4 regions of the Brenneria uluponensis genome follow, and region 1 is predicted to be linked to each of the others. Evidence: riboswitches for the same ligand, from Rfam matches in the RefSeq annotation. Region 1 holds a riboswitch; each other region holds the start of a gene.
The links. A riboswitch is a leader RNA that binds a small molecule or an ion and turns the genes downstream of it on or off. The one in region 1 is predicted to bind thiamine pyrophosphate.
Positions count from the first base shown of each region.

Region 2: another riboswitch for thiamine pyrophosphate. It lies ahead of RS889_RS01215 (NUDIX hydrolase); the one in region 1 lies ahead of thiM (hydroxyethylthiazole kinase).
Region 3: another riboswitch for thiamine pyrophosphate. It lies ahead of thiB (thiamine ABC transporter substrate binding subunit); the one in region 1 lies ahead of thiM (hydroxyethylthiazole kinase).
Region 4: another riboswitch for thiamine pyrophosphate. It lies ahead of thiC (phosphomethylpyrimidine synthase ThiC); the one in region 1 lies ahead of thiM (hydroxyethylthiazole kinase).

Region 1 is NZ_CP135917.1:1,396,125-1,404,167, forward strand. Features, by position in the region: gene RS889_RS06405 (ABC transporter permease) at 1-275, opposite strand, end outside; gene RS889_RS06410 (NAD(P)H-dependent oxidoreductase) at 588-1,364, opposite strand; gene RS889_RS06415 (LysR family transcriptional regulator) at 1,450-2,343, shown strand; gene RS889_RS06420 (VOC family protein) at 2,704-3,150, shown strand; TPP riboswitch at 3,285-3,387, shown strand; gene thiM (hydroxyethylthiazole kinase) at 3,424-4,218, shown strand; gene thiD (bifunctional hydroxymethylpyrimidine kinase/phosphomethylpyrimidine kinase) at 4,215-5,018, shown strand; gene psiE (phosphate-starvation-inducible protein PsiE) at 5,209-5,616, shown strand; gene trhP (prephenate-dependent tRNA uridine(34) hydroxylase TrhP) at 5,905-7,266, opposite strand; gene RS889_RS06445 (glutathione S-transferase family protein) at 7,431-8,043, opposite strand, start outside.
Region 2 is NZ_CP135917.1:247,240-255,282, reverse strand. Features, by position in the region: gene otsB (trehalose-phosphatase) at 1-594, shown strand, start outside; gene otsA (alpha,alpha-trehalose-phosphate synthase) at 591-2,015, shown strand; gene RS889_RS01230 (NUDIX domain-containing protein) at 2,068-2,619, opposite strand; gene RS889_RS01225 (hypothetical protein) at 2,641-2,850, opposite strand; gene RS889_RS01220 (HAD hydrolase-like protein) at 2,886-3,275, opposite strand; TPP riboswitch at 3,837-3,941, shown strand; gene RS889_RS01215 (NUDIX hydrolase) at 4,032-4,574, shown strand; gene RS889_RS01210 (nucleoside 2-deoxyribosyltransferase) at 4,543-4,998, shown strand; gene RS889_RS01205 (thymidylate synthase) at 5,001-5,984, shown strand; gene RS889_RS01200 (class I SAM-dependent methyltransferase) at 6,004-6,741, shown strand; gene ltrA (group II intron reverse transcriptase/maturase) at 7,063-8,043, opposite strand, start outside.
Region 3 is NZ_CP135917.1:717,723-725,765, forward strand. Features, by position in the region: gene RS889_RS03370 (DedA family protein) at 1-695, shown strand, start outside; gene ilvN (acetolactate synthase small subunit) at 696-989, opposite strand; gene ilvB (acetolactate synthase large subunit) at 994-2,658, opposite strand; gene ivbL (ilvB operon leader peptide IvbL) at 2,773-2,868, opposite strand; gene thiQ (thiamine ABC transporter ATP-binding protein ThiQ) at 2,979-3,689, opposite strand; gene thiP (thiamine/thiamine pyrophosphate ABC transporter permease ThiP) at 3,673-5,283, opposite strand; gene thiB (thiamine ABC transporter substrate binding subunit) at 5,259-6,242, opposite strand; TPP riboswitch at 6,285-6,470, opposite strand; gene sgrR (HTH-type transcriptional regulator SgrR) at 6,512-8,043, opposite strand, start outside.
Region 4 is NZ_CP135917.1:4,685,416-4,693,458, reverse strand. Features, by position in the region: gene RS889_RS21895 (aminotransferase-like domain-containing protein) at 1-19, shown strand, start outside; gene thiH (2-iminoacetate synthase ThiH) at 59-1,195, opposite strand; gene RS889_RS21885 (thiazole synthase) at 1,195-1,977, opposite strand; gene thiS (sulfur carrier protein ThiS) at 1,978-2,178, opposite strand; gene RS889_RS21875 (HesA/MoeB/ThiF family protein) at 2,175-2,924, opposite strand; gene thiE (thiamine phosphate synthase) at 2,926-3,561, opposite strand; gene thiC (phosphomethylpyrimidine synthase ThiC) at 3,561-5,492, opposite strand; TPP riboswitch at 5,600-5,715, opposite strand; gene RS889_RS21860 (Rsd/AlgQ family anti-sigma factor) at 5,830-6,291, opposite strand; gene nudC (NAD(+) diphosphatase) at 6,394-7,167, shown strand; gene hemE (uroporphyrinogen decarboxylase) at 7,274-8,043, shown strand, end outside.

The DNA.
Region 1 (8,043 bases):
ATCAGCGCACCTGATACGCTACTTATCGCCACCGAGAGGGTATTGATCAGCGGTGTCCAGAGTAGCAGGTCAGACATCCGCGACGCCAGGGTGCGCAGCAGATAGTAATAGGTAAAAGCGCCTTCGGTAGCATGTACACGTACGCTATCACCGTTTTGTACCACGACAGCGTCGAACAGAATGGACAATACCGGCGCCAGAATAATCCAGGCGAACAGCAATATCAGCCCGACACCAATTAAATTAGCCGGCTCGTGGCGAGCGATTGCAAGCATGTGCCGTAACTTGCACCACCATGAAGGTTCTACATGGTTAACCGCTTCAGGTATCACTTGGCTTATCCCTTTTCTGGTTTCAGACAGAAAGGACTATATAGAGGCTTTATGACGATTCAGTGACTGCTTTGCACCTATGTGCATTATTTTTGCAGCCTAAAACGAGCTATTTTAGGTAAGGAGAGCTCTGCCGAATGTGGTCGATTTTTCCACCATTCCGCCAGAAATCCAGGGTTGGATATTATTGACTGACACTGGTTGATGCCCGCCATAATGGAGCGTACATAGCGCGTCACTATAGCGGTGCCATCGTTACTCTCTATGTGCCAAAAAGCCAGATTGACCCGGCGCAATCTCTGTTTTTAGCGTGAGTTCCGGAATAGTGTACTCCCCTGCATTTTGTGCTCGGAAAGGGATGGGGACTTCACTCTCCAGGTTATCCAGACGCACACTGAGTTCATTACAGGTCTGTGAAAACCGATCGGCGTCCATACGGCTGGTACGGTAGACCAGAAAAGGGGGAAGAACGTCAAAGCCAGGGTAGTACAATATTCCATGCTGGAGGGGAAACAAAAGATCTTCCATCGGACCATTGATGCCCCGTTGGCTGTAATGGGATTCCCACCCACCAGTGGTCACAACCAACATGGCCCGTTTCCCTGTCATTACACCTTCTCCATAACGATTGCCCCAACGGGTATCTGAATGTTCTCCAACACCATAGGCAAAGCCATATGCGTAGACACGGTCTACCCATCCTTTGAGAATCGCTGGCATGGAGAACCACCACAAGGGAAATTGCAGAATAACCATATCCGCCCAACGTAATTTCTCTTGCTCGCGTGCGATGTCCTGGCTCTGCGTTCCTTGTTCGAATGCGTGCTTGGAATCGAGTGAAGGATTAAAAGGGGCGTCTTCTTGTCTGTCAGTGCGATCGTCGGCATCAAGCACCGCTTTCCATTTCATGGCATACAAATCCGATATCTGGACAGTATGTCCAGCATCTTCGAGATGTTTGACCGTAAAGTCTTTTAGCGAGCCATTTAAAGAGTGAGATTCAGGATGGGCATAAACAATAAAAATATTCATAATAGTATCTCCATGGTGTGATGCGCGTAGAGTAGACCGCCATCAGGTATCATAGAAATGAATTTAAAACATACCAGGTATTGCCATGACTAATCTCAGACGGCTGGATCTCAACCTGTTACTGACTCTTGATGCATTGCTTGAGGAACATAATGTGACCCGGGCGGCGTTGCGTTTGAATCTCTCCCAGCCATCGGTCAGTGTTCAACTTGCCAAATTGAGAGATATCTTTGGGGATCCCTTGTTGTTACCGGGTCCACGGGGGATGAAGCCAACCGCCAGAGCGGATGAATTACGCCAACCCCTGCGGCAAGCGCTGGAGTCCCTTGAGCACGCCATATTACCGTCCGCGCCCTTTGATCCCGCAATGGCCACACAGACATGGTGTGTGGCCGCTTCTGATTACAGCGAATCGACAATTCTACAGCCTGCATTGAGCGGATTACGTTCAGCGGCACCTGGCACCCGGTTGGCCATTGTTGAAACGGTACCGTCACGTATTGCCAGGCAAGCAGAGCAGGGAGAGATCGCGCTGGCCTTTCACTCCAGTGGGGGCGCCCCCTCCGGTTTGCGCCGTCGTGTGCTGTTTGCGGAACGTTATGTGTTGGCCAGCCGAGCTAACCATCCGCGTCTGAAAAAACGGCCTTCGCTTGAGCAATTCTGTGCGCTTGACCATGTGATCGTATCGCCGGATGGAGGCGGATTTCAGGGTATTACAGATAATATGCTCTCGACGATGGGTCTGACGCGCCGGGTTGTGCTCTCTGTACCTCACTTCCTGTTTGTTCTGTCAGTGTTGGCGAATACTGATCTTGTGGCGATGTTACCCTCACGTCTGGTGAGGAATAACTCGCTGCTACAGGTTGTTGAACCGCCGCTTGAGGTACCCGGTTTCGAGATGTTTATGCTTTGGCATGAACGTTTACATCGCGATCCCGCGCATCAATGGTTGCGGGAGTTCATTGCTGCTTCGGTGTGATATTCGGACGATCATTCTGCCTGAATGTGATTATGCAACCTCATGATATCTCCGCCTGGATGCGGTATCCCACCTTGAGCCAGACGGTATCTCTTAATTGGGTAATCGTCTGATAAGTAGCCGAATATAACCCAGTATCACCATCGCCAGACAGTTCCTCGCGTTCTCTTACTACTGTCGTCTGCGTTGGTGGGGCACAGTTAATAAAAAGTCACTTTTACTGAATAACTAAGCGTTATCTTATAGATCTGGATCATATTTTCCCGTTGGGAACGCGGCTATGTTGGTTATTCCGCTCAACCTGCCATTATTTGTAGTGAGTGAGGGAAAATCATTGGATTGCGTCGTCAGGGGGGAAGCATGCTGGATCATTTGAGTATTCCGGTATCGGATCTGAGCCGTAGTCGGCGGTTTTATGGACAGGCGCTGCGGCCATTAGGGTATGAGCTGGTCAAGAATATGAAATTTGCCGTCAGCTTCGGTGTGCTGACGGGGTACGGTTGTTCATCTGATCCTGGTGGTGAATTCTGGATTTTCCACGGTGAGGTTCTCACTCGCCCACGAGTGCATTTCGCCTTCAGCGTTGCGTCCCAGGAACATGTAGATGCCTTTTTTGCCGCGGCGATAGCGGCGGGTGGCGTCGACAATGGCCAGCCCGGTCTGCGTACCCAGTATCATCCCAACTATTACGCCGCGTTTGTCCGTGATCCGGACGGGTACAACGTAGAAGCGGTATACCATCGGACCGACGATGGCCGACGGGTATGCCGTCCGTTTGATGATTTCCCGGCACAATGCCAGATTTAACGCTATAACATCTAGCACCATTGGCAATGATAAAAAATAATTATGATTGTTATTTTTTGATTTATAAGGATTTTGGTGTTATAGCCGGTGGTGTAGACAGCTATTGACCTTTATCTTTTCACTTTCAATAATACGTTGCTGACTCGGGGTGCCTTTGCATTAATTGCGGTGGCTGAGAATTTACCCGTATAACCTGATCTGGATAATGCCAGCGTAGGGAAGTCACGGTATCTCATCGGTTACCGCCTTCTTGATATGCTGGTTGGGAGATTTATGAACGCTCGACCTGTGCTGTTGTCTGCCGCTGTTGCCGCAGATTCCCTGACTCAATTCCGCCATCTGGCGCCGTTAGTCCACTGCCTGACCAATGATGTAGTACAAAGTTTTACAGCCAACGTCTTATTGGCGCTGGGCGCCTCGCCCGCGATGGTGGTTGATCCCGGCGAAGCGGCGCAATTCAGCGCGGTGGCCGATGCGTTGCTCATCAATGTAGGTACACTGGAGCGCGATCGCGCGGATGCTATGCTGGCCGCGGTGAACAGTGCCAATCAGGCTGGAACACCGTGGGTGTTCGATCCGGTGGCGGTTGGCGGGCTGACTTTTCGTACTGAATTTGCCCGTGAACTACTGCAACTCAAACCGGCCGCCATTCGGGGAAACGCTTCCGAAATCATGGCGTTATCCGGGCTAAACATTCAGGGGCGCGGTGTGGACAGCGCCAACGATTCGTTAACGGCATTGCCTGCCGCGCGTGAATTGGCGCGTCGTATTGCTACCGTTGTCGCGGTGACGGGCGAAGTGGATTACGTGACGGATGGTGATCGTGACTGGGCTATTCCCGGCGGGGATAAAATAATGACACGGGTTGTAGGAACCGGTTGTGCGCTATCTGCGGTGGTTGCGGCCTTTTGTGCGCTGGCCGGTGACCGTTTGCCGCATGTGGCGACGGCGTGTCATGTGATGGCACTGGCTGGAGGACGAGCATCAGTACAGGTACAAGGGCCGGGAAGTTTTATCCCGGCGTTTCTTGACCACTTATATCACCTGCGTGCGGAGGATCTGGTATGAGACGCATCAACGCACTGACCATCGCCGGTACGGATCCCAGCGGTGGTGCCGGTATTCAGGCCGATTTGAAAACGTTCTCCGCACTGGAAGCTTACGGCACCAGTGTGATCACCGCACTGGTGGCACAGAATACGTGTGGTGTGCAGTCGGTTTACCGGATTGAGCCTGATTTTGTCGCAGCTCAGCTGGATTCTGTATTGAGCGATGTACGCATTGATAGCGCCAAAATAGGTATGCTGGCTCAGACTGATATTGTCGAGGTGGTGGCCGAGCGTTTGCGGCGCTATGTCGTGCCGTATGTGGTGCTGGATACGGTAATGCTGGCGAAAAGCGGTGATCCATTACTGGCGGCTGACGCGGTCGACGCCATTCGGCAGATGTTATTACCCCAGGTTTCACTGATCACTCCCAATTTACCGGAAGCGGCGGCCTTGCTGGCGTGTTCTCCCGCAGCCAATGAGCAGGAGATGCGTCAGCAAGGGGAAGCACTGTTAGCGATGGGGTGTCAGGCGGTGCTGATGAAGGGGGGGCACCTGAGTGATGAGGAGAGTCCGGACTGGTTATTCTCGGTACAAAGCGAGCCGGTACGTTTCACCGCGCCCCGTATCCATACCCGTCATACTCACGGTACTGGCTGTACTTTGTCGGCAGCACTGGCGGCGCTACGCCCGCGTTATAACGACTGGCCTGCCACCGTCATGGCAGCCAAAGCCTATCTGCAAGGAGCGCTGGAGCAGGCGGATTCACTGGAGGTCGGGAAGGGAATTGGTCCGGTACACCATTTCCACCGCTGGTGGTAGCCTATGGTATGTAAGGCATAATAAAATCAGATAGATAATAAAAAAAAGATCTAGACGGTGTTGATGGCCCCCAATATTTTTGTGATCTGTGTCAAATTATCGTTACACTGATGTGCCAACAATTTAAGCTGCGGTAGGCAGACAATAATCGTCCATATTATTTGGCGCAGTTTGGGTAAGGAGTAGATGAATGGTGGGTTCAACACGCGTGGTGATGATTGCACGAGGATTGCAGGTGATACTCAGCGTGGGATTGTTGCTATTGGCTGTTATTCTGGTGGTGTTCCTTGGTAAGGAAACTCTCCATTTGGCGACAGCGTTAATGATCAGCAATGAGAAAGACTCTTCCTACATGCTGATTGACAGTTTGGTGGTCTATTTCCTGTATTTTGAATTTATTGCGTTGATCGTGAAGTATTTTCAGTCGGGATACCATTTCCCGCTACGTTATTTTCTTTATATCGGTATCACCGCTATCGTGCGCTTGATTATTGTCGATCATGACAATCCCTCCTATACCCTGGTTTATGCCGCGTCGATTCTGATATTGGTGGTAGCCCTTTATCTGGCTAACAGCCAACGTTTGAAGCGTGAGTAGTTGAAGAATGGGCTTTCGATTTCTATCGATGAAAATCCGGTAGGCCGGTGTGGTCGGATGCGGTTGTCATGGTTAGCGCTGAAACGTAGATGTAGCGATAAGTCGAAAAAGAAAAGCCAGCTCAAGGGAGATTGAGCTGGCCAAGGAGGTGGTTCCTAGTAGTATTTACTACGCTTATTTTTCGTTCTGTATTTTCTCAGCGCCGCAATAGTAACCAGTCGTCAGGCCAATTGATGTGATCTGATTCTAATAAATGTTAAAAGTCATGCTGTTTACACTTAATGTTTGTTATTTCGCATGCGGGTTGCGGGTGGTTGTTCCCGGCAGATTGCGCAGCAACAGAGCATATTCCAGCGAGATATCTTCCGGTACAGGCAGATAAACGATATGACCATTACCGGGTGCGACATCAATAGCCTGACCTTTGGCATTCTGCATCGCTTCCACGGTAAATTGTATATTGCCGCCCGGCGTCATCATTTCCACACTGTCACCGCAGGTAAACTTATTTTTCACCGCCACTTCAGCCAGCCCGTTACGGCGTTCACTCGTGAATTCACCAACGAACTGCTGTTGGTCCGAGACCGAGTAACCATAGTCGTAGTTCTGATAATCCTCATGGACATGGCGACGAAGGAAACCTTCGGTGTAACCGCGGTGCGCCAGCCCTTCCAAGGTTTGCAGAAGGGTGGGATCAAAGGGTTTTCCGGCAACAGCGTCATCAATGGCGCGGCGGTAGACTTGTGCGGTGCGAGCGCAGTAGTAGAAGGATTTGGTTCGCCCTTCGATTTTCAGGGAGTGAACCTGCATCTGGGTTAAGCGCTCCACATGCTGAATCGCACGTAAATCGCGGGAATTCATGATGTAAGTACCATGTTCGTCTTCAAAAGCGCTCATGTATTCACCAGGGCGTTGGCTCTCTTCCAACATGAAGACTTTATCGGTTGGTGCACCAATGCCCAACGTCGGCTCCACATTGGTTACAGCGATCGGTTGGTGGATATGCACGATATTACCGGCATCGTCCTCTTTGCCTTCCTGTACTTTGTATTCCCAACGGCAGGCATTGGTACAGGTTCCCTGATTCGGATCGCGTTTGTTGATATAACCGGAAAGCAGGCAACGTCCGGAATAAGCCATGCAAAGCGCGCCATGGACGAAAATTTCCAGCTCCATGTCTGGAACCTGGGTACGTATTTCAGCAATTTCTTCCAGCGATAGTTCACGAGACAAAATCACGCGGCTAAGTCCCATCTGCTGCCAGAATTTCACCGTCGCCCAGTTTACCGCATTGGCCTGTACGGAAAGATGAATCGGCATGTGTGGGAAGTTTTCCCGTACCATCATGATAAGTCCCGGATCAGACATGATCAGCGCATCCGGGTTCATTTCAATTACTGGCTGCAAATCCCGCAGAAAGGTTTTGATCTTGGCGTTGTGAGGGGCGATGTTCACCACTACATAGAATTTTTTACCCAGCAGGTGGGCTTCATTGATCGCCTCGGCCAACGTCTGATGATTGAATTCGTTATTACGAACACGCAGGCTGTAACGGGGTTGACCGGCATAAATAGCATCTGCGCCGTAAGCAAAGGCGTAACGCATGTTTTTCAGCGTACCGGCCGGAGAAAGTAATTCCGGTTTAAACATGATGTCTCTCAAGTCTGATCACAAGTCAGGCTGCCCCCGGACGGGAGCAGTAAAGGCGGCGATTCTAACGCTTATGCGGTAAAAAATCAGCAGATGGCACACAGAAAGTCTGCTGACAAGCGGATAAATCCACGCCGTGCAGGGGGGATCGTGGAAACGGCAGCTTAACGACCCACCCCGGCACGGTTGTGGGGGCGTTCAAGATCAATGTGTGGCCCCTGTGGCACTATCCCGGTGGGATTAAGCCACAGAATGCTGTAATACCCAATTTTGATATGCTCAAGATTGACGGTGTCGCTGACACCCGGCCACTGATACAGTTCGCGCAGATAGTTTGACAAATGCGGGTAGTCTTCAAGCCGGCGAATGTTACATTTGAACGCGCCATGGTAGGCGGTATCAAACCGTACCAACGTCACGAATAATCGCCAATCAGCTTCGGTCAGTGTATCACCAGTAATATAGCGATGCGTCGCCAACTGGGTTTCCACCTTATTCAACGTGTCAAACAGCGCCACCACGGCTTGATCGTAGTGGTGCTGTGTTTTGGCAAAGCCGGTTTTATAGACGCCGTTATTGATGTTGTCGTAAATCAGCGCATTCCAGGCATCAATGTCTTCTCGCAACGCCGGAGGATAAAAATCCAGTGTGTTGCCGGTCAATCCATCAAAGGCGCTGTTCAGGATACGAATAATGTCGGCTGATTCATTATTGACGATGCGTCCTTCCTGACGATCCCATAATACAGGCACGGAAACCTTGCCGGTGTAATGCGCA
Region 2 (8,043 bases), 1.1 Mb from region 1:
GGCCGCGCTGTGTCAGAACTGGATAATCTGCTTGCACCTCTGACGTTACCGCTGGCAGGAGTGCACGGTGCAGAGCGACGTGACAGTCTGGGCCAGGTACATCGGATTACCCTACCAACAGGAATGCTACAGGCCCTAAAGGAGCGACTCACTATAGCGATGTCCGTTTTCCCTGGCAGTAAGCTGGAAAGCAAAGGTATCGCGTTTGCATTGCACTATCGCCAGGTTCCTGAATACCAACAGGACATTCTGATACTGGCGGAATCTCTCTGCCGCGCCTATCCGCAACTGATGTTGCAACCTGGGAAATGCGTGGTGGAACTCAAGCCACATGGGGTAGATAAAGGTACGGCCATTGGTGCCTTCATGCAGGAACACCCTTTTTCTGGCCGTATCCCGGTATTTATTGGCGATGATCTGACAGATGAAGCCGGTTTTCACCAGGTCAACACGCTGAACGGTCTATCCATCAAAGTAGGACCGGGAGAAACTGCAGCGCATTTTCGGCTCAATAATGTTGCAGCAGTACACCAGTGGCTCAAACAACAACAACACCGATGCACAAGCAATATCGGTAAGGAGAAAGGATTATGAGCCGTTTAGTCATCGTATCTAATCGGATTGCTATCCCTGATGGCAAGAAAAAAAGCGCTGGCGGCCTTGCCGTCGGTATTCTGGACGCACTGAGCAGTAGTGGTGGTATATGGTTCGGATGGAATGGCGAGATCAGTGATGAAGAAAAACCGCCGCAAGTGCAGAAAAAAGAAGGCATCACATTTGCTTCATTTAGTCTGAGTCAGCAGGACTATGATCAGTATTATTGTCAGTTCTCAAATGCAGTGCTGTGGCCCGCTTTTCACTATCGTCTCGATCTGGTTTCTTATGACCGTAACGCATGGGAAGGTTATCGCCGTGTCAACGATATGATGGCCAAGCATTTGAATACCTGGGTGAAAGACGATGATATGTTGTGGATTCACGACTATCACCTGTTGCCGTTTGGTGCAGCTTGCCGTGATTTGGGTATGAAGAACCAGATCGGTTTTTTCCTGCATATCCCTTTCCCAACGCCAGAAATTTTTAACGCGTTGCCACCGCATGAGGAATTGTTGGAAAAACTCTGTGATTTCGATCTGCTGGGATTCCAGACGGAAAATGACCGTCAGGCATTTATTGAATGTCTATCGATGCTGACCCGCGTGCAAGCGCTCAGCGCAAACACCTACACTGCATTTGGCAAAGTATTCACTACCGGGGTTTATCCTATCGGTATTGAAACGGATAGTATCCGCAAAATGGCTGAAGGTCCACTTCCTGCCAGATTGGAGGAGGCCAAACGCGACCTGCGCCATATGAAAAACATTATCGCGGTAGAACGACTAGATTACTCCAAAGGCCTACCGGAACGTTTTCTGGCTTTTGAGGCGCTACTGGAAAATTATCCACAGCATCACGGCAACATCCGCTACACCCAGATAGCCCCGACGTCCCGGGGAGAAGTGCAGGCTTATCAAGATATTCGTCACCTGTTGGAAACTGAAGCTGGCAGGATTAATGGCCGATACGGGACGATGGGCTGGACACCACTTTATTACCTCAATCAGCATTTTGACCGTCGGCTACTGATAAAAACATTCCGTCAAACTGACGTCGGATTGGTAACACCATTGCGGGATGGGATGAATCTGGTAGCGAAAGAGTATGTAGCCGCCCAGGATCCTGCGAATCCCGGCGTACTGGTGTTGTCGAAATTTGCCGGCGCAGCCAATGAACTGACGTCAGCATTGATCGTTAATCCTTACGATAAGAATGAGGTCGCCGATGCATTGAACCGGGCATTAACCATGTCGCTGGCGGAGCGAATATCACGTCACAGCGAGATGATGTCTGTCCTGGAGCAAAACGATATTCAGCACTGGCGCACATCATTTATTGCCGACCTACAGGCCACAGATCGTTGTCACGAACGGTATAACCTGACACAGGATATTGCCACTTTACCGCGACAAGCCTGATAGCAAGTGCGCGAAAATAAGAACCCGCATTGGAGGTATCTTTGCGGGTTTTTTATTTCAGTAATACCGTTTCAGTGGCAAAATAGAACAGTAATGGCGTCAGCGACAGCCCATCAATCATCTCACCTGATGTAATTAACGCCATAATTTCTCCCGCAGAAAACCACCGGGCCTCGATCACTTCATCCTGTTCATCATCCAGCCCAACAAATGTCACGTCACGACACAAAAAAATAACAAATTGCTGATCACTACAACCATATGTCGGGTAGTAACGTATCAACTGAACAGCTGAAGAGGCTGAATAACCCGTTTCTTCCAACAATTCTCGTCTGGCGGCGTCGACATCAGTTTCCCCTTTATCCACGCCACCGGAGGGAATTCCCCAGACCACTTTGCCCGTCAGATAACGATATTGATGGATAAGCAAAATCCGTTCATTCTTCACCGCCAGAATACCAACAGCTGGCCGCTCATGATGTACAGAAAAAAAAGTTTTCGTCATCAATTCTTGCGTAAGACTGGTCTTCTGTACGGAAAACCACGGATTCGAATGAACAGTTCGCGCCTCTCCCCATGCTTCAATAGCAGGAATATTTTTCACGTTACATTTCCTCCGTGACGATCAATGATTGAGTATATCGACCTGATAACGTTCACCGCAAAGCTCACCCCTGAACTGTCTAAAATCAGGTAAGGTTCCCCAGACACGTTTCGATTTACAGTCGACATCGCCAATAATAGCTAATGAAGCGCCACTGGCTATCGCCGCTTTCATACCGGCTTGCGCATCCTCAAAAACAAGAACATCTTTTATATCCAATTTCATTCTCATCGCGCCCAGAAGATAGCCTTGTGGATCCGGTTTTCCTATTTTGATATCAGCAGCGGAGGTAGCGGCAAGCCCGCGGCCAATAAGCGGTTAATAGCCAGTTGACGGCTGGCCGAGGTAACTACCGCCCAATGTGCCGGCTGAATGGACTGTAGAACATCAACAGCACCGGGCACAGCGGTAATGCCTGCCGTCATTATCGTCTCTCTGTATTCGATCTCATGGGTGATTTTCTGCGACAGCCTTGAGGCGCCCAAAAAATGAGTTACTGTTTCCTCGGTACGTCTGCCATGAGCAAAGGCAATGACATCGCCATAATTCAGCGCATGCTCCAATGAAAACGTCTTCCAAGTTTGCTCAACCACAGCGGTGGAATCCACGAGCATGCCATCCATGTCAAATAAAAAGCCAGAAAAAACATTTCCCATATTGTTATACCTTTATCAATTGTAAATGTTCTTTTAACCAGGAAATATCGTTCTGAATAACTACATTACCTGCCTGCCGATAGTCATTCTCGGAAAATAATAAAATCGCTTCCGCAGAATATGAGGGGTCCGAAATAATTTATGAATATAGTAAAGAAAATCGTTATCCAGCTCGGAAAAAGAGACTCCGGTGGGAGATTTAATAGGTATATCGCTACTACCCAAGCATATCTAGTAACAATTAAACCTATTGAGACAGTAGATTCATGATAAGTTTCACCAATCTCAGTAAGCACGCCAATTGGGAGTAACTCCGCGGTTATAAAAAGATTAATATGATTCGTAACTGATTAAATATTAAATGTACTTTAAACAATTCGAGTTACAGGAAGACGGCAATGCAGCAAATCCCTGATAGCTCACTCAAGTAGTGATTGTGATAAGCGAAGAAAGCCAACACACCTGTAATGAGAAGAGTAACCGGTATATATACTTAACCCTATGTCGCTATATGAATATACACAGAGCAAGTTGACTTAATGCCGTTGAGGATGTAAAGATTAATTATCCAAGGGGTGCCTTATATAAAGGCTGAGATGGAGTCATCCAAACTCTTTGAACCTGATCTGGGTAATACCGGCGTAGGGATAGGACAAGTATCAGTCACTTCATAAAACATCAGTAAGGCAAGTGTCTTTTCACTCTTACCCTTTCACTCCGTACTCGGGTCTCCTGTAATTAATTACTGGAGGTTCTATGTCACCAAGAGAGTCAGAAACCTTAACAACGTTGTCCAATAAGCCAGAAAAATACCCCCATCCGTCTTCACTATCCGCACCTCGCCTTGCGGTCATTGCTGTAACTTTCCGTAACGATGAATTGATCCTTGTTAAGCGCAGTAAAGAACCACAGAAAGACACCTGGGGTTATCCGGGAGGTTCAGTTGAACCTGGAGAAAGCTTGCATACCGCGGTTTTACGCGAACTCATGGAAGAAACTGGAATCACTGCTGAAATTGAAGCGCTGGTAGATATTGTGGAAGTTATCGGCTATGACTTAACGGGAAAACATCATCATTATGTATTAATTGCGATGCGGTGCAAATATATTGATGGTGAACTAAGGCCTGGCGATGACGCGACTGACTGCCAATGGGTGCATATATCGGATGGAATTTTTAATTTTGATGGGTTATTGGCAGATCAAGTGAGAGAGGTTGCTTTTAAAGCCTATAATTTACATTGCTCAGTTAAAGAAGGAGAAAAAAATGAGACGAATGTTTCTGGCCGGACCTTTTAAATCACTTGTTAATAGCCGTAGCGGTATCATGTCAGATGAAAGCATTACATTATTTAGCAGAATAATTATTTTTTTTGAAAATATTGGGTGGAATGTTCACTCCGCTCATCGGAGAGAGAATTGGGGAAAAGATTTCATGACACCTGATGCTTGTACAAAAAAGGATTATGAGGAAATTTCTCGTTGTGACTGCTTCGTCGCTTTTCCGGGTTCACCGGTATCACCCGGTACTCATATAGAACTTGGCTGGGCTTCCGCCTTAGGTAAGCCCATAATCATGTTGCTGGAAACACAAAAGACATATGCATACCTTGTACAAGGATTAAATCAAATCACCCAAGTCGAATATATAGAATATGAAAATAACTCAATAAATCCAGAGATTATTGAACAAGCCATCAAACGTCTTGAAAAGAGGGGATAAGTATGCCAGAAAGTTTTAATGATTTGACCCAATTGTATAAGGCAACTCTTCGTCAAGTCTGTTTTAAATATGAATACTACAACTCCCCTCGCGGGCATTCAGAATATGAAATAATTGGTTATAATGTGCGGTTAAATAATCCAACTGCCCGCTTCTGTCTTAATACAGAACGAAGACAAAATATTGTTTTCAACTACGCAGAGGCATTGTGGTATTTATCTGGTAAAAATGACGTAGACTTCATTGCTTATTATGCACCCTCAATGAAGCGTTATAGCCCTGATGGAAAGTCCCTGCCCGGAACAGGCTATGGTGCCAGATTAAGATATTATGGTGCGAATGCTTTGGATCAGATTGAACGAGCAATCGATATTCTGAAGAATGATGATGCAGACAGCAAGCGCGTGGTTCTCCAGATTTTTAGCGCCGAAGAAGATCTTTTTAGGCGAAATATAGATGTATCGTGTACGTTAGGTTTGCAATTATTATTACGTGACGGGAAACTCAATATGGTTGGTTTCATGCGAGCAAATGATGCCTATACTGGTCTGTTAAATGATATTTTTTCATTTACATTCTTACAAGAATATATTGCATCAAGAATCGGGTGTGAAATTGGTCATTATACTCATCAAGTTGGATCGCTTCATGTCTACGATGATACGTTGAAACGCGCCTTGACAGTGCTCAATAATCAAGAAACCCTTAGACAAAACATATCTATTCCAACGATGCCATTGGGAACATCGAGTGAGACAATAAGTTCTGTACTGAGCTTCGAGGCACAAATTCGAAAAGGTCAAGTATCGCTTGATGATTTATTAAATATTCATCTGTCCCCATACTGGCGGGATATACTGTTGCTATTCTGGATCTATCGCCACATCAAGATGGGTGAACAACTGCCCAGGAAAGCAATGGAGTCAATAAATCAATACTATCGTCCTTTTATTATCAACCGCTGGGACAGCACTACTGACTATTAACATAAAGGTAGGAATCTCAATGAATACAAACTGGACTGAAAAACAGACATCTGAACTTTTCGACGCATATGATGATTGGGTTGAAGATCACTTTGGCTATCAACCGATGATCGCTGACTTAACCAACTCATGTGGTAAAGAAATAAATGTACTTGATTATGGATGTGGTGGTGGAAAAGTATCGAGACGCTTAAAAAGCGCGGGTATCGATCATGTTACCGGAGTGGATATTGCGCCCACAATGATAGACAAGGCAAAAGCGGCAGGTGGCGATAAATTGCAGTATGTACATATTTCCGGCCCAATGCTGCCCTTTTCTGATGGTAGTTTTGACGCGGCCATTAGTTGTTTTCTGTTTATCAACATACCGGAACGACTTGAACTATCGCGCGTAACCTCAGAAGTCGCACGTCTACTTAAGCCCGGGGGTATATACTATGTATTAGACACTAATCCGCGGACTACAGGGATACAATATCCCACTTACCGTAATGGTGAATATGGTGTGACCTATCACGACGGAGAAGATCGCCCCGTTTATCTCAATATTCCAGGACAACAATCACTAAAACTTGTTGATAAAAGCTGGGATGTACAAACATACCATCAAACGTTCTCTCAGGCTGGACTGACACTTATTGAAGAAAAGGAATTGAAATACGTTAATAATTTTGACAATCCTGATCGCCAAAATTTCAATGAACTTCAAGATACCAAACCTTTCATTATGTTTAAGACGGTTAAGGCATCGTGTTGATAGTTTATTTCATAAAACCATAAACTTTTTATTAAAAATCAGCATTATTTACGGGAAAAACAAAAGACAGACTATTTATGTTAAATGCATATACCCGATAAACTTCAAGATGCAGGACAGCGGTAAATGAGTGAATCCAGATAAGTGACTCGAGTGGAGGAATGCAGCCAACACACCTGCATCTTGAAAGGCGAAGGGGATATAGATAGTCACTATTGTTAGCGATAACGACCAGGGAGAGCCATGTGTGACTGAACGATCACCGTTAATAGGTAAGCAGTTAGTCGGATAAGAGAGCCGCATTTCTGCGACTCCCTCTCCTCAGAACCGTGCGTGCAAGTTTTCCTGCACACGGCTCAAGCCCTCCATAAGGCCAGAGATACCTGACCCAGCAACCCACTGTTGTGAAGGATATTTCCGCATTCGCTCTTTAAAGTAATCAAGGTATTCCACATCGTAAGGATTGGCGGCTGAACGGATTTGTCTGTGACGTCGTATTGGCGTTGCCGAAGCTTGTTTCAGGCTGATGGTCCTGATTTCGCCACTTTTCACCCGATAGACCGCGTGAAATATCCAGCGTCGCAATCCTCTGCTGCCATAATACTTTCGGCAGAGCCAGCCGGCCGATTTCCTGCTATGTTTTCGCCTTATCATCCGATAGAGCGCCCGAAAAATGACGGCGTCAATTTTACTGAAGACGGCTTTTGCCACCACGTGTCGATAATAGTTTACCCAACCCATCAGTTTGCGGTTGAGAAGGCCTAGTAACGTTGCAGTGGGTAAAGCTATGCCTGCTTTGATCTCTTTTCGAATAATATCAAGGAAAGATTTGATGCTGCTTTTTGCAGGTTTAATCAGCAATTTGTTTCCATACTTGCGAACATTAAACCCCAGAAAATCAAATCCCTGCGAGATTGAAACGATCGAAGTCTTTTCTTCAGATAACGTTAACCCTCTTTCCTGCAGGAATACCGTTACTGCCGGTTTGATCATGTTTTCCAGCTGTTCTTTTGAACTTCCGGTTATCACAAAATCATCGGCGTACCTGACCATATGAACTTTATCAGCGGGTCTCGTGATGCTTTTCAGCATTGATTCCATGCCGTCCAGAACGCCATTAGCCAGACAAGGGGAAATTATTCCACCCTGCGGCGTCCCTGCAGCGGTTGAGAAAAGCTGCCCTTTCTCCACAAACCCTGCCTTCAGCCACTGCGCGAGTACTCTGCGCTCGACGCGGAGATGTTGTATCATCCAGTCATGGCTGATGTTATCAAAACAGCCTTTAATATCCCCTTCGAGGAT
Region 3 (8,043 bases), 680 kb from region 1:
TCGCTTTTCTGGAATCTTTGGCGCTGGTGGGTCTGTTGCTTCCTGGCACGCTGATGATGGCGTCGCTGGGCGCGCTGATTGGCAGCGGTAAAATGGCGCTCTACCCCGCATGGGGAATGGGGATTATTGGTTGCCTGTTGGGGGATTGGATCTCCTATTTTATCGGCTGGCATTTCAGGGAACGGTTGCATCGCTGGTCTTTCCTGCAAAAACATCAGGCTTATCTCTATCGCACAGAAAAGACCTTGCATCAGCACCATATTGCTACTGTGCTGATAGGGCGTTTTATTGGGCCAACGCGGCCACTGATCCCGATGATCGCCGGCATGCTGGAGCTGGCGCCCCAGCGTTTTGCGTTACCCAATATTATTGGTTGTCTCACCTGGCCGCCGGTTTACCTGATGCCGGGGATCTTGGCAGGGGTCGCGATTGATATTCCACACGAAGCAAACAGTAGTAGTTTCAAATGGCTACTGCTGATTACTGCTATTCTGGTGTGGGGTGCAGGTTGGTTGTTGTGGCAGTGGTGGCGCGCCAGTTGCGTCGACTACAGCAATAACGTCTTTACGCTGCAACGTCTGCGCTGGTTTACGCCACTGACAACGGCAGTTGCCGTTGTCAGTCTGGTAAAGTTGTGGATGCATCCGCTGATGCCGGTTTACCGCCACCTATTGTGGCAAATCCTGACGAGTTGATTAGCGGTAAAACTCTGCCACCTGATCGAAAATCCCGCATTCGTTACCGTGGCGGCGTACCTGCAATACGTCTTCGAGTTTTTCCACTTGGCTTATCATCTGTGACAATCGTTGGTCTTCTTGCACCAATAACCAGATGCGGCTCTGTTTGCCACCTGGTAGTGGCATACACATAATCCCTTCCACATTATAGGCGCGACGGGCAAATAGCCCGCAGACGTGGGACATCACACCTGGATGGTTGTGTACCGCAACTTCCAGGGTAACCTGGGTTGAAGTTGATGGCGTTTGCATGGTTTTAATCTCCAATCATCTCAATATTGGCGGCACCCGGCGGTACCATCGGATAGACTTTTTCATTGACATCAATGAAGGCGTGGATCAGCGCCGGTCCCGGACGCTGTAACGCTTCCCGCAGCGCGGTTTGTGGGTCGGCGGCACTATTCAGATCACAGACAGCAAAACCGAACCCAGCGGCAATGGCCAGAAAGTTGGTTTGATAGCGATAATCGGAGGCGAAAATGCGTTTCTGATAGAACATATCCTGTTGTTGATGCACCAGTCCCAGCGATTGGTTGTTCATTAGTACAATTTTTACGTTCAGATTTTCTTCCGCGGTGGTCGCCATTTCCTGAATATTCATCATCAAACTGCCGTCACCAGAGAAACACACCACTGTACGCTGCGGCTCCGCCAATGCCGCGCCGATAGCGGCAGGCAGGCCAAATCCCATCGTTCCCAGCCCCCCGGAGGTCAGCCACTGGCGCGGGCGGCGTAATGGATAGGATTGCGCTACCCACATCTGATGCTGACCCACATCGGTGGAGATAATGGCATTGTCGTCCAGTTCCTGTGCGACGGCGCGGATTAAACCGTAGTGACTCAGCGGGTCATCACTGTTGGGCATACTGAACGGAAACTCTCGTTGCAGTGCCTGCACCGCACCACGCCAGACTTCACGTGGCTGAGATTCGATCAGCGGTAGTAACTGGTCCAACGCTTGGGCGACATCCGCGTTCAGTGCGACATGCGGCTGGCGGATTTTGCCCAGTTCAGCCGGATCGATATCAATGTGGATGATACTGGCATCCGGGCAGAATTGTTCGGCTTTACCGATGGCGCGATCGTCAAACCGAGCTCCCAGCACAATTAACAAATCTGCCTGCTGTAGAATCAGATTGGTTGATCGGGCTGCATGCATGCCCAGCATACCCAATGATAGCGGATGGTCTACCGGTATGGCCCCCAGCGCCATCAAGGTCATGGTGGTGGGTAGATTGGAACGTTCGGCCAGTTGACGCGCTTGTCGGTGTGCTGCGGCGCTGATAATGCCGCCTCCCAGATAAAGCACCGGACGTTGCGCGGCGTTAATCATCGCTGCTGCCTGACGGATAGACTGAGGATTGACGTCCGGCGGTGTATCGTTGGCACGAATGGCGGGCAATTCTGCCAACTCAATACTGGCAGTCTGCACATCTTTGGGAATATCTACCCACACCGGGCCTGGTCGTCCTGATTGCGCAATGCGAAAGGCATCTTCAATGACGCGAGGCAACTCGTTGATATCCCGCACCAGATAGTTGTGCTTGGTTACCGGAATGGAGATGCCATAGGTATCTACTTCCTGAAACGCGTCCGTACCAATCATGCTGGAAGAGACCTGACCTGTAATGCATACCAGCGGAATGGAATCGAGTTTGGCATCGGCAATGGCGGTCAGCAGGTTGGTGGCACCTGGGCCGCTGGAAGCCATACAAACCGCAGCTTTACCACTGGCGCGAGCCATGCCTTGAGCAATAAATCCGGCCCCTTGTTCATGGCGGGCCAGTACGTGACGGATAATGTTACTTTGCCCCAACGCATCGTATAACGGCAATGCGGCACCACCGGGAATGCCGGTTACTGTGGTGATGCCTCGCTGTTCCAGCAGACGGATGATCAGCTCAGCTCCTGTATAACGCATAGTCATATCCTTTATCAGAGCCGGTGCAGGGAAAGAGCGGGGAGGGTGGATATAAGAAACCCCGCTCGGCTTGCGCCGGCGGGGTTTGGGAATCTTTTCTGGATTCGGAACCCGTTACGGCGCGCTGCCGACCACGACCACCACGCGCACGACGACGACCGCGTCATACGCGGTGCTTAGTAGAGCGAAAGTGGAGGAAGTGTGTTTCACGGAGAACCTTATGGTTAATTACTAATGAACGGATTTATATAAACATAGCCGGTGAAAAATAAACACTACCCCGATGAGGGAAATACACAAAAACCGGTTGTGGATCACATTTATTTATTTTCACGAAGGGAAATACCCAGAATTCGTGCCGCTTCCGTTGTGCCCTGCTGCAAATCACGCGTTGGGCCGTCATAGTAAATATGTCCATCCACCACCAGCGCTGTGCGTGAGGCGATGCGGGCCGCGTCTTCCAGATTATGAGAAACCATCAGCAGAGTGAGTTGCCGTTCACTACACACGGTATCCAGTAGTTCCAGCATTTCATAGCGTAATGCCGGGTCCAGTGCGGAAAAGGGTTCATCCAACAGCAAGATCGGTTGCCGGCGGATCAGGCAACGGGCCAGCGCGGCACGTTGCCGCTGACCACCGGAAACCTGCGATGGAAGTCGGTCCAGCATCGGTGTCAGTCCAACCTGTTGTACGATATGGCGCAGGATTTCCTGTTGTTGTGCATTCAGTTTCAGACCGGGATTGAGGCCCAGCGCGATGTTTTGTTTCAGTGAGAGGTGGGGGAACAGATTATTTTCCTGAAACAGAATCGAGACCGGCCGTTTAGCCGGTGGCGTGGTGCGGTGATCCTGGCCGTTCAATCGTAGCTGGCCGCTGTCTGCCATCAGAAAACCGGCAATCAGACTTAGCAGGGTGCTTTTGCCTGCCCCACTGGGGCCCAGGATAGCTATCCGTTCCCCCGGTTGTACCCGGAGATCAAAGCGCATTGGCAGGTGTTGGTAGAGGTAGACAAGTTTATCGAGAATGATCATGTTGGCCCGCCAGTTTTTCAATCAGGGTGAACAGGGTAAAGCATAATAACAACAGGAGCAGGGCGGTTACCGCGCCGTCGGCACTGCGATAAGCGCCAATCTGCTGGTAAAGATAAAACGGCAAGGTGCGGAACTGTTCGTTGCCAAATAAGGCGATGACGCCAAAATCACCAATTGAGAGCACACAGGCAAAGGCCAGCGCCTGTGTGATGGGGAACTTTAATGCCCGCAGTTCGACCACTTTCAATCGTTGCCAGCCACGGATATCCAGCGATAAACACAGCTGATTAAACCGTTCTGCCACGTCATACATCGGGTTTTCCAGCACTTTCAACGCATAAGGGATTGCCATCAAGGCATTGGTCATGACGACCAGGGCGTAAGGCGACTCCGGTAATCCAAACGTATTGTTGAGCAGCAGAAAAAAGCCGGTCGCCAGCACGATACCGGGCATCGCCAGAATCAACATTCCGCTCAGATCCATCAATTGCCCGAGAAAGAGGCGCTGGCGCAACTTAAGCTCACGGCTGCTCCACAGTAACATCATGGTCAGTATGACGCATACGACTCCCGCTGCCAGCGCGATACGCAGTGAGGTGAATAGCGTTTGCCACAGTACGGGTTGCCGCAGAACCTCGAGCAGTGAAGCATTGAGTCCATCGGCGATAACGGCCAACAGCGGCGGCAACAGTAGCAGTAACGCTGCCGCAATCAACAGCGTGTCAACGCTTCGACTCAGTAAGCTATCCTGTGGATCGCGCCAGTGTTGCTGCTGGCTGTACCCCACCGGCAGCAATTTACCCAAACGCTGACTGAGCAGTACCAGGCCAAGGCAACAGACTATCTGAATGAGCGCCAGCAAGGCGGCCCGTGCTGGATCGTAGTCAAAACTCAGTGCCTGATAGATAGCCAGTTCGATGGTGGTCGCCTCTGGCCCACCGCCTAATGACAGGACAGTGGCGAAACTGGCGAAACAGAGCATAAAAATCAGCGCAGCGGCGGGCAGAATCTGGCGGCGCAACCACGGCCATTCCACCAGGTGAAAGTAATTCCAGCCACGCATGCCCAATTGGGTAGCCAATTGTCGCTGTTCGGTGGCAATACCTTCCAGTGCCTGTAACAGCAGGCGGGTCGCCAATGGCAGATTGAAAAACACGTGCGCCAGCAGAATGCCTCGCAGACCGTAGGGAGAAAAACGGTATTCAACGCCCACCAATGCCAGTAAATGCGCTAGCCATCCCTGGCGACCGTAGACGCTGAGAATGCCGAATACAGCCACCAGCACCGGCAATACTAGTGTCATGGCACACAGACGCAGTAGCCAACGATGGCCGGGAAAGCGGCGGCGATATAGCGCTCGCGCCAGGAAGATCGCCGGTACCGTCGAAAACAGGGCGGACAACAGCGCTTGCCAGAACGTGAAGCGGATGACGTGCCATAGGTAATCATCCTGCCACAGTGCGAGCCACTGGTTTGTCGGGGCCTGCTGCCACAATGCTCCAAATGCCAGTGCGGCTGCTGTAACCAGTAATGCCGTGGCCAGCAAGCCGGGCCATAGCCAACTGGGTACTAGTGGCTGACGGCGCGTAACCATGCCTGAATCCAGTTATTGCGCTGCTGTGCTACTTGCTGTGGTGTAAATTCCAGCGTGTGGGCCGGGATTGTCAGTGCGTTGTAACCTGCGGGTAATTCGGTCTTGATCACCGGGTACATCCAGTTGGTGGTGGGGATGATCTGCTGGAATGCTGGCGTCAACATAAACTGCATGAAACGTGTCGCCAACTGAGGATGTTTACTGGAAGCCAACTGACCGGCTACCTCTACTTGCAGATAATGTCCTTCACTGAAATTGGCAGCGGCGTAATTTGTTTTTTTCTCCTCGATGATGTGATACGCCGGAGATGTGGTGTAGCTCAGTACCAGATCGGCTTCGCCTTTCAGGAACAGACCATAGGCCTCACTCCAGCCTTTGGTGACGGTAACGGTTTTCGCGGCCAGTTTTTTCCATGCCTGTGGTGCCTGATCGCCGTAGACTTTCTGCATCCACAGCAGCAGACCTAAGCCTGGCGTGCTGGTCCGCGGATCTTGATAGATAACTTTCCATGGTCGAGGACTGTCGATAAGTTCATGCAGACTTTTCGGCGGGTTTTTCAGCGTATCTTTGTTGTAAACAAAGGCGAAATAGCCGTAATCGTAGGGAATGAAGGTGGTATTTTTCCAGCCGCCGGGGACGGTTAGCGCATGGGTATCAATATCCGACTGGCGGAACAATCCGGTCTGCGCGGCGGCTTGCACCAGATTATTGTCCAGCCCCAGCACGATATCAGCCTTGGTGTGTTTGCCTTCCATCCGCAGACGGTTTAACAGTGAGACGCCATCTTCCAATACCACGAATTTCAGCTCGCAGTCGCACTTCTTTTCAAATGCTTTTTTGACTGCCGGGCCGGGGCCCCATTCCGAGGCAAAGGAGTCATAGGTGTACACCGTTAGCGTTGGTTTTGCGAAAACGGGGGCGGAAATCAATAACAGACAGGACAATAATTTTTTCAACACTTTGCACTCCTGAAGTTTAGGGTGGCAAAGGTCTTTGAGTCAGCAGGAAGCACTCTCAAATCCCTCCGCCGGTGTTAACCGGATCAGGTTCGACGGGTATTTTCTCAGCGATAGAAACGACATGGCGGCAGACGGAATTTCCCCGTTTGGGCGGGAATGACAACCTGGTTGCCAGGTTCGTCAATGGCTGTCTGCCATCGGGTTTTTATCGCACCCCGTTGAGAACGGACGTATTGTAAAGACTTCGTAACATAAGGAAAAGTGCCGTGTCAGTTTTCTGGCGGCACAAACCAGGCGGATTTGAAATCAAACCATCCCAGCGTATTCATACGAATACCACGCATACTGCGTTTCCCTTGTAACTGTAGCCAGTGGTGGAACAGCGGATGAATCTGGTGGTTTATCACCCGCTTCTGGCTCCACTCCGTGGGTGACAGAGAACCTTCCCGCCAGCGTTTTGCATCCTGCGTCAAATCCTCATCCAGGCAGTGTTGTAATAAGGGGAGTTCATACAGCATGGCGAACAGGGAAAACTCCAGTGGCAGATAGAAATTGGCGCTGCCGAGCCAGATATCACTGGTACCCTTGCCTTGATACCAATCGTCATAATCGATGATTTGGACGTTTAACGTGACACCATGTTGTGCCAGCAGTTTCTGCATAATGGCACTGAGATCCTGATATTCCAGATGTTCACGGTAGAACGTTACCGTCAGTTCTCTCAGTCCCTGAGGCTTGTCCTGTAACAGGCTCAGTTGACTATGGTGCCAGCGTGGCAACAGCCCGTAAGCGGGTGACCAATTACTCTGATAAAGACTATTGGCTTGATTGAGTATGGCTACCGGGCTGAGTACCTGACATAGCCAGCGGCGCATTTCCAGTGATGACGTCAGGGAAGAGCGATGGTCGAACAGCAGAAAGTAGCACCCTTCTTCCAGCCGATTTTCCAGTTTGTCGTTCGGAGAGTCGTCGTTTTGTAACTGGACTGCACAGGAAATCACCTCAGGTGTATCCGGCAATACCCAGATACTGACTTCATCAATTAGGGCGCGGTAGCCAAAATAGTCGTCAAAGGCGGTGATTTTCAACTGACTATGACTATTGCGCACCACGGCATAGGGGCCGGTACCAATAGGCTGATGAGCAAAATCCGGCAGTGTTCGCCACTCCTGCGGCACAATCATGGCTGAAGCGCTACCCAGTAGCCACGGCAGCCAGACATCAGCGCTATGCAGTCGAACATCGATCACAAAAGGCGTGGGAGATGTGATGTTGTCGATGTGAGTAAACAAGGGCAGTGAGGTTAACCGGCTCAAAGACGTCACGATATCGTCCATGGTCATCTCGCGACCGTGGTGGAAACGGACCGCCGGGCGTAAATAAAAACGCCAGTGCAACGGCGAAATTTGCTGCCAGTGGTGGGCCAGATCCGGTTGTAGTTCCCCATTTTCCTCATTTATGTTGGTCAGTCCGCTGAAAATCTGACGGGCTATGTGCATTTCTGAACGCCGCAAGGCAGTACCAGGTAGCAGATTACGCATCGGGCGGTAATAAGCGATACGTAGTAAATGCTTGCCTTGACGGAAGCTGCGACCCAGATGTGACAACAGCATTTGTCGTAAGGTTTCCTTATCGCCCACCAGTTGCACCAACTGATCGATACGATCCTGCTCCAGCAGGTCTTCCGCCCGTTGCTGTTGCAGCGCCAGGCCAGTATAGAGGAACGTGAGTTTTGACCGTTTCCCCCGACCGACTTCAGCGTGCCAGATTAACCAACCCTGTTTTTGCATGGCACCCAGCA
Region 4 (8,043 bases), 1.8 Mb from region 1:
TGTGATAACCGTAGGGTAATACGGGGCGTCAGCGCCCCGTAACATTGCCGTTCTGGCATTACTGGTGTGTGGCCGGTCGGCCCAGATACCCTTCCCAGTCTTTCCAGACCGGTTGTAAACCCGCCTTGACAATGGCGGCAGCCACCTCTTCCGGGCGTCGACCATCATGGGGCGTAAACTGCTCCAGCTCTGGATGATTGTCCGCGTAGCCACCCGGTTGGGTTTTGGAGAAGGCGCTGACGTTGTTGATGGCGATTGGAACCATGTGGTCACGGAAGAACGATGATTCCCGGGTTGAGAGGGAGAGCTCAATATCTGGAGAAAGTAGGCGAAACGCACAGATGACCTGCATTAACTGGGCTTCATCCATAATTGACGCAGGCTCAATACCTCCGGCACAAGGGCGTAAACGCGGGAAGGAGATTGAATAGCGGCTCCGCCAGTAGGTTTGCTGCAAATACAGCAGGTGTTCGGCCACCATATAGCAGTCAGTACGCCAGCTATCGGAAAGACCGATCAACGCGCCTAATCCGATCTTGTCGATCCCGGCGTTACCCAGTCGATCTGGTGTATCCAGTCGCCAACTGAAGTCTTGTTTCTGGCCGCGCAGATGATGTTGAGCGTAAGTCGATGGATGATAAGTTTCCTGATACACCATGACGCCATCCAGCCCCAGCATTTTCAGTTCCGCATATTCAGCCTGATTCAACGGTTGTACTTCCATCATCAGTGAACTGAAATGCGGGCGGATGATCGGGAATACCTGGCGAAAATAATCCATTCCCACCTTCCGTTGATGTTCGCCCGTCACCAGCAGCAGGTGATTGAACCCCATTTCTTTGATTGCCAAACATTCACGCAGAATTTCTTCTTCATTCAGCGTCTTACGCTTGAGGTGGTTGCTCATGGAAAAACCGCAGTAAGTACAATCATTGGAGCACAGATTAGAGAGATACAGTGGTACATAAAAGCTGACGGTATTGCCGAATCGCTGGCGGGTTAACTGCTGGGCACGCTGTGCCAATGGTTCGAGATAGTGCCTGGCGGCTGGAGAGATCAGTGCCATAAAGTCATCGCGGCTGAGTTGGTCCGCTGTCAATGCCCGTTCCACATCGGCGGCTGTTTGGCTGTTAATCCGCAGTGTCAGGTCATCCCAGTGCAACTGTTGCCAACGTTGTTGAAAATGGGTTTCCATTAGCCAACTGCCTCTGTTGTCTGTTGCAGAAAATGGGTCAACGGACTGGTAGCGCTGGCAACCTGTTGACGGCGGCCCAAACCTGCTTGCCGTGCCAACGTTCCGGCTTCTATCGCCAACCGAAACGCCTGCGCCATGTTTACCGGGTCGTGGGCTACAGCGATGGCGGTATTCACCAGCACCGCATCGGCGCCGATCTCGATAGCTTCTGCGGCATGACTGGGGGCGCCAATGCCAGCATCCACCACTACCGGCACCCGTGCCTGTTCGATGATGATGCGTAGAAAATCGCGGGTCTGTAGACCCTGGTTCGAACCGATCGGCGCCCCCAGCGGCATGACCGCGGCACAACCCACCTCCTCCAGACGCTTACATAGCACCGGATCGGCAGCACAGTATGGGAGTACCACAAATCCCTCTTTGACCAGCTGTTCTGCTGCCTTCAGGGTTTCTATCGGGTCGGGTAACAGGTACCTCATATCTGGGTGAATCTCCAGCTTCACCCAGTGAGTACCTAACGCTTCACGTGCCAAATGAGCAGCAAATATGGCTTCGTCTGCGGTTTTGGCACCGGACGTATTGGGAAGCAGTCTCACGCCCAACTGTCGTAAAGGGGCCAGAATAGCGTCGTTACCGCCCGTCAGATCCACGCGTTTCATCGCCATTGTCACCAATTGCGATCCGGAAGCCTGCAACGCTTCCAGCATCAGTTCCGCGCTGGCAAATTTCCCGGTACCGGTCAGTAACCGGGATGAAAATGTTGTATCGGCAATATGTAGCATTCATCCTCCTGCTATCGCCTGAAAAAGCAAAATGTCATCCCCTTCCTGTACCTGATGTTGATGCCAGGCACTGCGTGGAATGATGATCTGATTGATGGCCAGTGCTGTACCGGGCTGGAGGCGGTTCAGCTGATTGAGCAACTGTTCAATGTTTACGGGTTTTTCCAGTTCCAACGTTTCTTCATTGAGCCGGATTTTCATGGATGGTCTCCGCATATCGGGCACGTTGGAGAAGGCGTTAGTTGTAATGTGCTCCAGCTATGCTGCCGGGCATCGAATAAGCGCAGTTTGCCGTTGAGTGGAGAGGGCAGGCCACACAGTAGTTTGATAGCCTCCAGCGCCTGTAATGTGCCCATTACGCCAACCACCGGACCTAATACCCCAGCGGTACGGCAGTTACGCTGCGGTTCGCTGGCATCTGGATACAGACAGGCATAGCAGCCGTGAGCATAAGGCGGCGTCAGTACCAGTAGTTGACCGCTGAGTCCTACCGCACTGGCACTGATCAGGGTTTTCTCTGCTGCAACGCAGGCGGCATTGACAGCATGGCGAGTGGCCATGTTGTCACTACAGTCCAGTATCAGATCGGCTTTCGCTACCGCTTGTTGCAGGACACCGTTTTCCAGCCGTCGGTTAAGCGCCACACAGGTAATAGTGGGATTCAGCGCCTGCAACTGACGCTGAGCCAGCATGGCTTTGGGTTGGGAAATATCACGAGTGCGGTAGAGAATTTGTCGTTGAAGATTGGAAATATGCAGCTCGTCACTATCCGCCAGCAATAGCTTACCCACCCCTGCCGCGGCCAGATACAGAGCCGCAGGTGAACCGAGTCCACCCATACCTACCAGCAACACGCAGGCGGCCGCGAGCTTTTTTTGACCTTCAGCGCCGACGTCCTCTAGCAGTAACTGGCGGCTATAACGCATAAACTCCTGATCGTTTAACACGTTATTTCTCCCGTCCTTCAATCATCCGAAGTAATGTGGTGGTTGCCTGACGCCAGTCCGGTGCCTGGGTAATGGCACTGACTACCGCGATGCTGCCAACGCCGGTCGCCAGTACGGCAGGAACCTTATCGACACTGATACCGCCAATGGCAACCGTGGGAAAACGCCCCTGGAGTGCGCTGATGTGCCGGGTCAGTTCAGGCAGACCCTGTGGTGATGACGGCATGGCTTTGGTTTGCGTTGGGAAGATGTGCCCTAATGCGATGTAGGAAGGATTGACGGCAACAGCGCGTTCCAGCTCGGTATCATCATGGGTGGAAACACCCAACCGCAGACCAGCCTGATGAATGGCGGCGAGATCAGCAGTATCCAGATCTTCCTGTCCCAGATGGACGCCATAAGCCTGATGTTTGATCGCCAATCGCCAATAGTCATTGATGAACAGCCGTGCCTGAAATTGTCGTCCCAGGTTGATTGCCTGAATCACCTCTGGCTCTACCTGATCGTCCGACAGGTCTTTGATCCGCAACTGAATGGTTTTCACACCGGCGTTCAGCAGGCGGTTGATCCACAACACGCTGTCCACCACCGGATAGAGCCCGAGCTGTTCCGCGGTGGAGGGGAAGACGCGGCTCATCAGGATTCCTCCTGTGGCAGACTGGTGGCAGTGTGGTATAGCTCGCTGCCGCGGGCACGGAATTCTGCTGACATCTGCGCCATCCCGACATCAATGGGCTGGGCCACGGCTTCCTGCTGCGCGGCGTAATCACGTACTTCCTGGGAAATCTTCATTGAGCAGAATTTGGGGCCGCACATGGAGCAGAAATGGGCCACTTTGCCGGATTCCTGCGGCAGGGTTTCGTCGTGATAAGTGCGAGCGGTTTGCGGATCGAGCGCCAGATTAAACTGATCGTCCCAGCGAAATTCAAAGCGTGCTTTTGACATGGCGTTGTCGCGGATCTGTGCGCCAGGGTGGCCTTTGGCCAGGTCGGCCGCGTGGGCGGCGATCTTGTAGGTAATCAGCCCTTGCTTGACATCATCCTTGTTTGGCAATCCCAAATGCTCTTTTGGCGTGACATAACACAGCATGGCGCAACCGAACCAGCCAATCATGGCCGCACCAATACCGGAGGTGAAATGATCATAGCCCGGTGCAATATCGGTGGTGAGTGGGCCGAGCGTGTAGAACGGCGCTTCATGGCAATGCTCCAGCTCTTCAGTCATGTTGCGGCGGATCATTTGCATCGGCACATGACCGGGGCCTTCAATCATGACCTGAACGTCATATTCCCAGGCGATTTTGGTCAGCTCACCCAGCGTGTGGAGCTCGGCGAACTGGGCTTCATCGTTGGCGTCCTGAATAGAGCCAGGGCGAAGACCATCACCCAATGACAGGGATACATCATAGGCTGCACAGAGTTCACAAATTTCACGAAAGTGCTGATACAGGAAATTTTCCTGATGATGAGAAAGACACCATTTCGCCATGATGGAGCCACCGCGAGAGACAATGCCCGTCAGGCGTTTGGCGGTCATCGGCACATAGCGCAGCAGCACCCCAGCATGGATGGTGAAATAGTCAACGCCTTGTTCTGCCTGTTCCAGCAGTGTGTCGCGGAACATTTCCCAGGTCAGATTTTCCGCAACGCCATTAACTTTTTCCAGAGCTTGATAAATAGGTACCGTACCAATGGGAACCGGGCTGTTACGTAGTATCCACTCACGAGTTTCATGAATATAACGTCCGGTGGACAAATCCATCACGGTGTCCGCACCCCAGCGTGTTGACCACACCAGCTTTTCCACTTCTTCTTCGATGGACGATGTCACGGCGGAGTTACCGATATTGGCATTGACCTTCACCAGAAAATTACGGCCGATAATCATCGGTTCTGACTCGGGATGATTGATATTGGCGGGAATAATGGCGCGTCCGGCGGCAACTTCCTGACGTACAAATTCCGGGGTGATACTGTCGGGCAAGTTGGCACCGAAGCTTTGGCCGGGGTGTTGCTGGCGCAGCACCTCACTGTGGATACGTTCACGCCCCATATTTTCACGGATGGCAATGAATTCCATTTCGGGTGTGACGATCCCCTGACGAGCATAATGCAGTTGCGTTACCCGCTTGCCGGTTTTGGCACACTGCGGTTGCGGCAATTGTTCAAACCGCAGATGATCCAATCCTGCATCGGCCAGGCGTTGCTGGGTAAAACCAGAACTGACCTGAGAAAGCGCTTGTGTGTCGTTGCGCTCGGCTATCCAGGCGGCCCGGACTTTTTCCAGGCCGAGGTGAACGTCTGGTGTAGCGTCAGGGTCGCCATATGGGCCAGCCGTATCATAGACGGGGACGGGCTCGTTGGGTTCATGACTGGGATTCTCCCGGCTACCACCAGTCAAGGTGGGGCTGAGCTGAATTTCCCGCATGGGAACACGGATATCTTCGCGTGAGCCAGAAATGTAAATTCGCTGTGAATTCGGGAATGCGGTACCCCGAAGGGTGTCAATAAACTGTTGGGCGGCGGCGCGTTGCTCACGACGACCAGGGGCTTTCTTTTCTGTAGACATAGCAAGTTCCTATAAATACTGAATGGGAAGATTGCTTGTCTGGAGTTCGGAGGGAGTAATGACAGGGTGTGAACCCGGATAAATGCCTATGGCGCTGGGGTTCAACAGAATGGATTACTCTTGTTCCCTTCGCAGGTATTAGCCTGATCAGGTTCCGCGGATCCCGAATTAACGGTCTCAGCCCGTGCACGATGATATGTGCGGGGCACTCCGACAAGATATAGCTCCAAAACGCTGGAGCGGATAAAACGTTACCACTTTATGCCGAGCCCGGCCTGGTGTCAAAAAGTTACATCAGCTGAAAAGGCGCCCTGCACTATCGATAGTTCAGTCTGATTTACTGTTCAAATACTAGCCGGATCATGTGGTCTTCCAGGGTAAAGCGCATTGCCAAGGATTCCCCCACGCTTGATAATGTTTGCTGAAATTCGAAACAGTTATCTTGATCGATGGCGGCAACCAGATGACTATCATAAAAGTCCATGATTTGCTGTGTGTTGCCTTGTAATATCGAATCGAGCTGTGCGGCGAGCGCTCGCTTTTTTTCATTCAATGGGGCAACTTCTTGCAGCATTCGTTCGTAAATGTGGAAATGGCCAGCTGAAAGATAGTCGACCAGATTATGGCAGAAATCATCCAGCGCTTTTTCATCCAGACGGGTATGGGTTTCTTTATTTGGCTTCATGCCGACCAAGTGATAGTAAGTGATCAGTAACTGTTTACGAGCTTGTAGCCACTGATCGATTAACGCATTATTGCCGCCAACATACTCAGTCAAACTTTGTAGTTGCTTTAGCATTATTGACTCCCTTCATACATCAATGATGACTGTTAGCAGTGTAATTATCCATTAAACATAGCTGTAAAATGTCAATCTGGTAATGAGTGAGGCATTAAAAGTATGGAACTGATACTAAAAGGTGATGAAAGCGGCTGGTGGGTCGTCAGCCATGGTAATCAGATCTGGTTACCACAGGGCGAATTGCCGCAGGGAACCGCCGCGCAATGGGATTTGCAGAATTTTCGCGCCCGCCAGATCGGCGAGTGGCAGGGCGTGCTGGTATGGCTAGTATCACGTTCTATGACGGACAGCATGGGATCAGTGCGTCAGTTGCTGAGTCAGGATGCCGGTCTGTTCCATCTGGCGGGACGGGGTGTACAGTTGGCTGAGTTCTATCGTTCGCATCGCTTTTGTGGCTACTGCGGACATGAAATGCACACCAGTACTACAGAGCTGGCCTGCCTGTGTTCACACTGTAAGGAACGTTATTACCCACAGATTGCTCCTTGTGTGATCGTGGCCATCCAGCATCAGGATAAAATTCTGCTGGCCCAGCATTTGCGCCATCGCGGCAATATGTATACCACGTTGGCGGGTTTTGTAGAGGTGGGTGAAACGCTGGAGCAGGCAGTTGCGCGAGAAGTCATGGAAGAGAGTCATGTCCATGTCAAAAATCTGCGCTATGTATGCTCTCAGCCTTGGCCGTTCCCTCATTCATTGATGATGGCCTTCATGGCGGAATATGCGGGGGGAGAGCTGCAAGCAGACCCTTCAGAACTGCGGGATGCAGCCTGGTTCCGTTATGATCGGTTGCCGGAATTACCGCCACCGGGTACGGTGGCTCGTCGTCTGATTGAAGATACCGTAGTGCTGTGCCGCGAGGCTGACGATTGAACAGGTTCGTAACACCTGGTGGCGCTGAATTTCGTGGTCACACGGTTTGGTTGTAGATGGTTGCCAATAATAACGATGCCAGTGAGTTGATACTAAAGGAAAAAATATGACTGATCTGAAAAACGATCGCTATTTGCGTGCGCTGTTACGTCAGCCAGTGGATGTGACCCCAGTATGGATGATGCGTCAGGCAGGTCGTTATCTGCCGGAATATCGTGCTATACGGGAACAGGCCGGAGATTTTATGTCACTGTGCAAGGATGCCGATCTGGCTTGTGAGGTGACGCTGCAACCGCTGCGTCGTTATAATCTGGATGCGGCCATTCTATTTTCGGATATTCTCACGGTTCCCGATGCCATGGGACTGGGGCTCTATTTTGAAACCGGTGAAGGGCCGAGATTTACTTCGCCAATCACTTGTCATGCGGATGTGGAAAAATTGCCGGTACCGGATCCTGAACTGGAACTGGGCTACGTGATGAATGCGGTACGTACTATCCGTAAAAATCTGGCGGGTGCCGTGCCGCTGATTGGTTTTTCCGGTAGCCCGTGGACGCTGGCAACCTACATGGTAGAAGGCGGTAGCAGTAAGGTTTTCACCGTTATTAAGAAAATGATGTTTACCTCACCGGATACATTGCATCTGTTACTGGATAAGCTGGCGGATAGCGTCACATTGTATCTGAATGCCCAGATTAAGGCCGGTGCGCAGGCTGTGATGATTTTTGATACCTGGGGTGGCGCGCTGAGTTGTGCAGATTACCGCGAGTTTTCCTTGCATTATATGCATAAAATTGTTGATGGATTGCTGCGTGAACATGAGGGACGACGAGTACCGGTCACTCTGTTTACCAAAGGCGGCGGTCAATGGCTGGA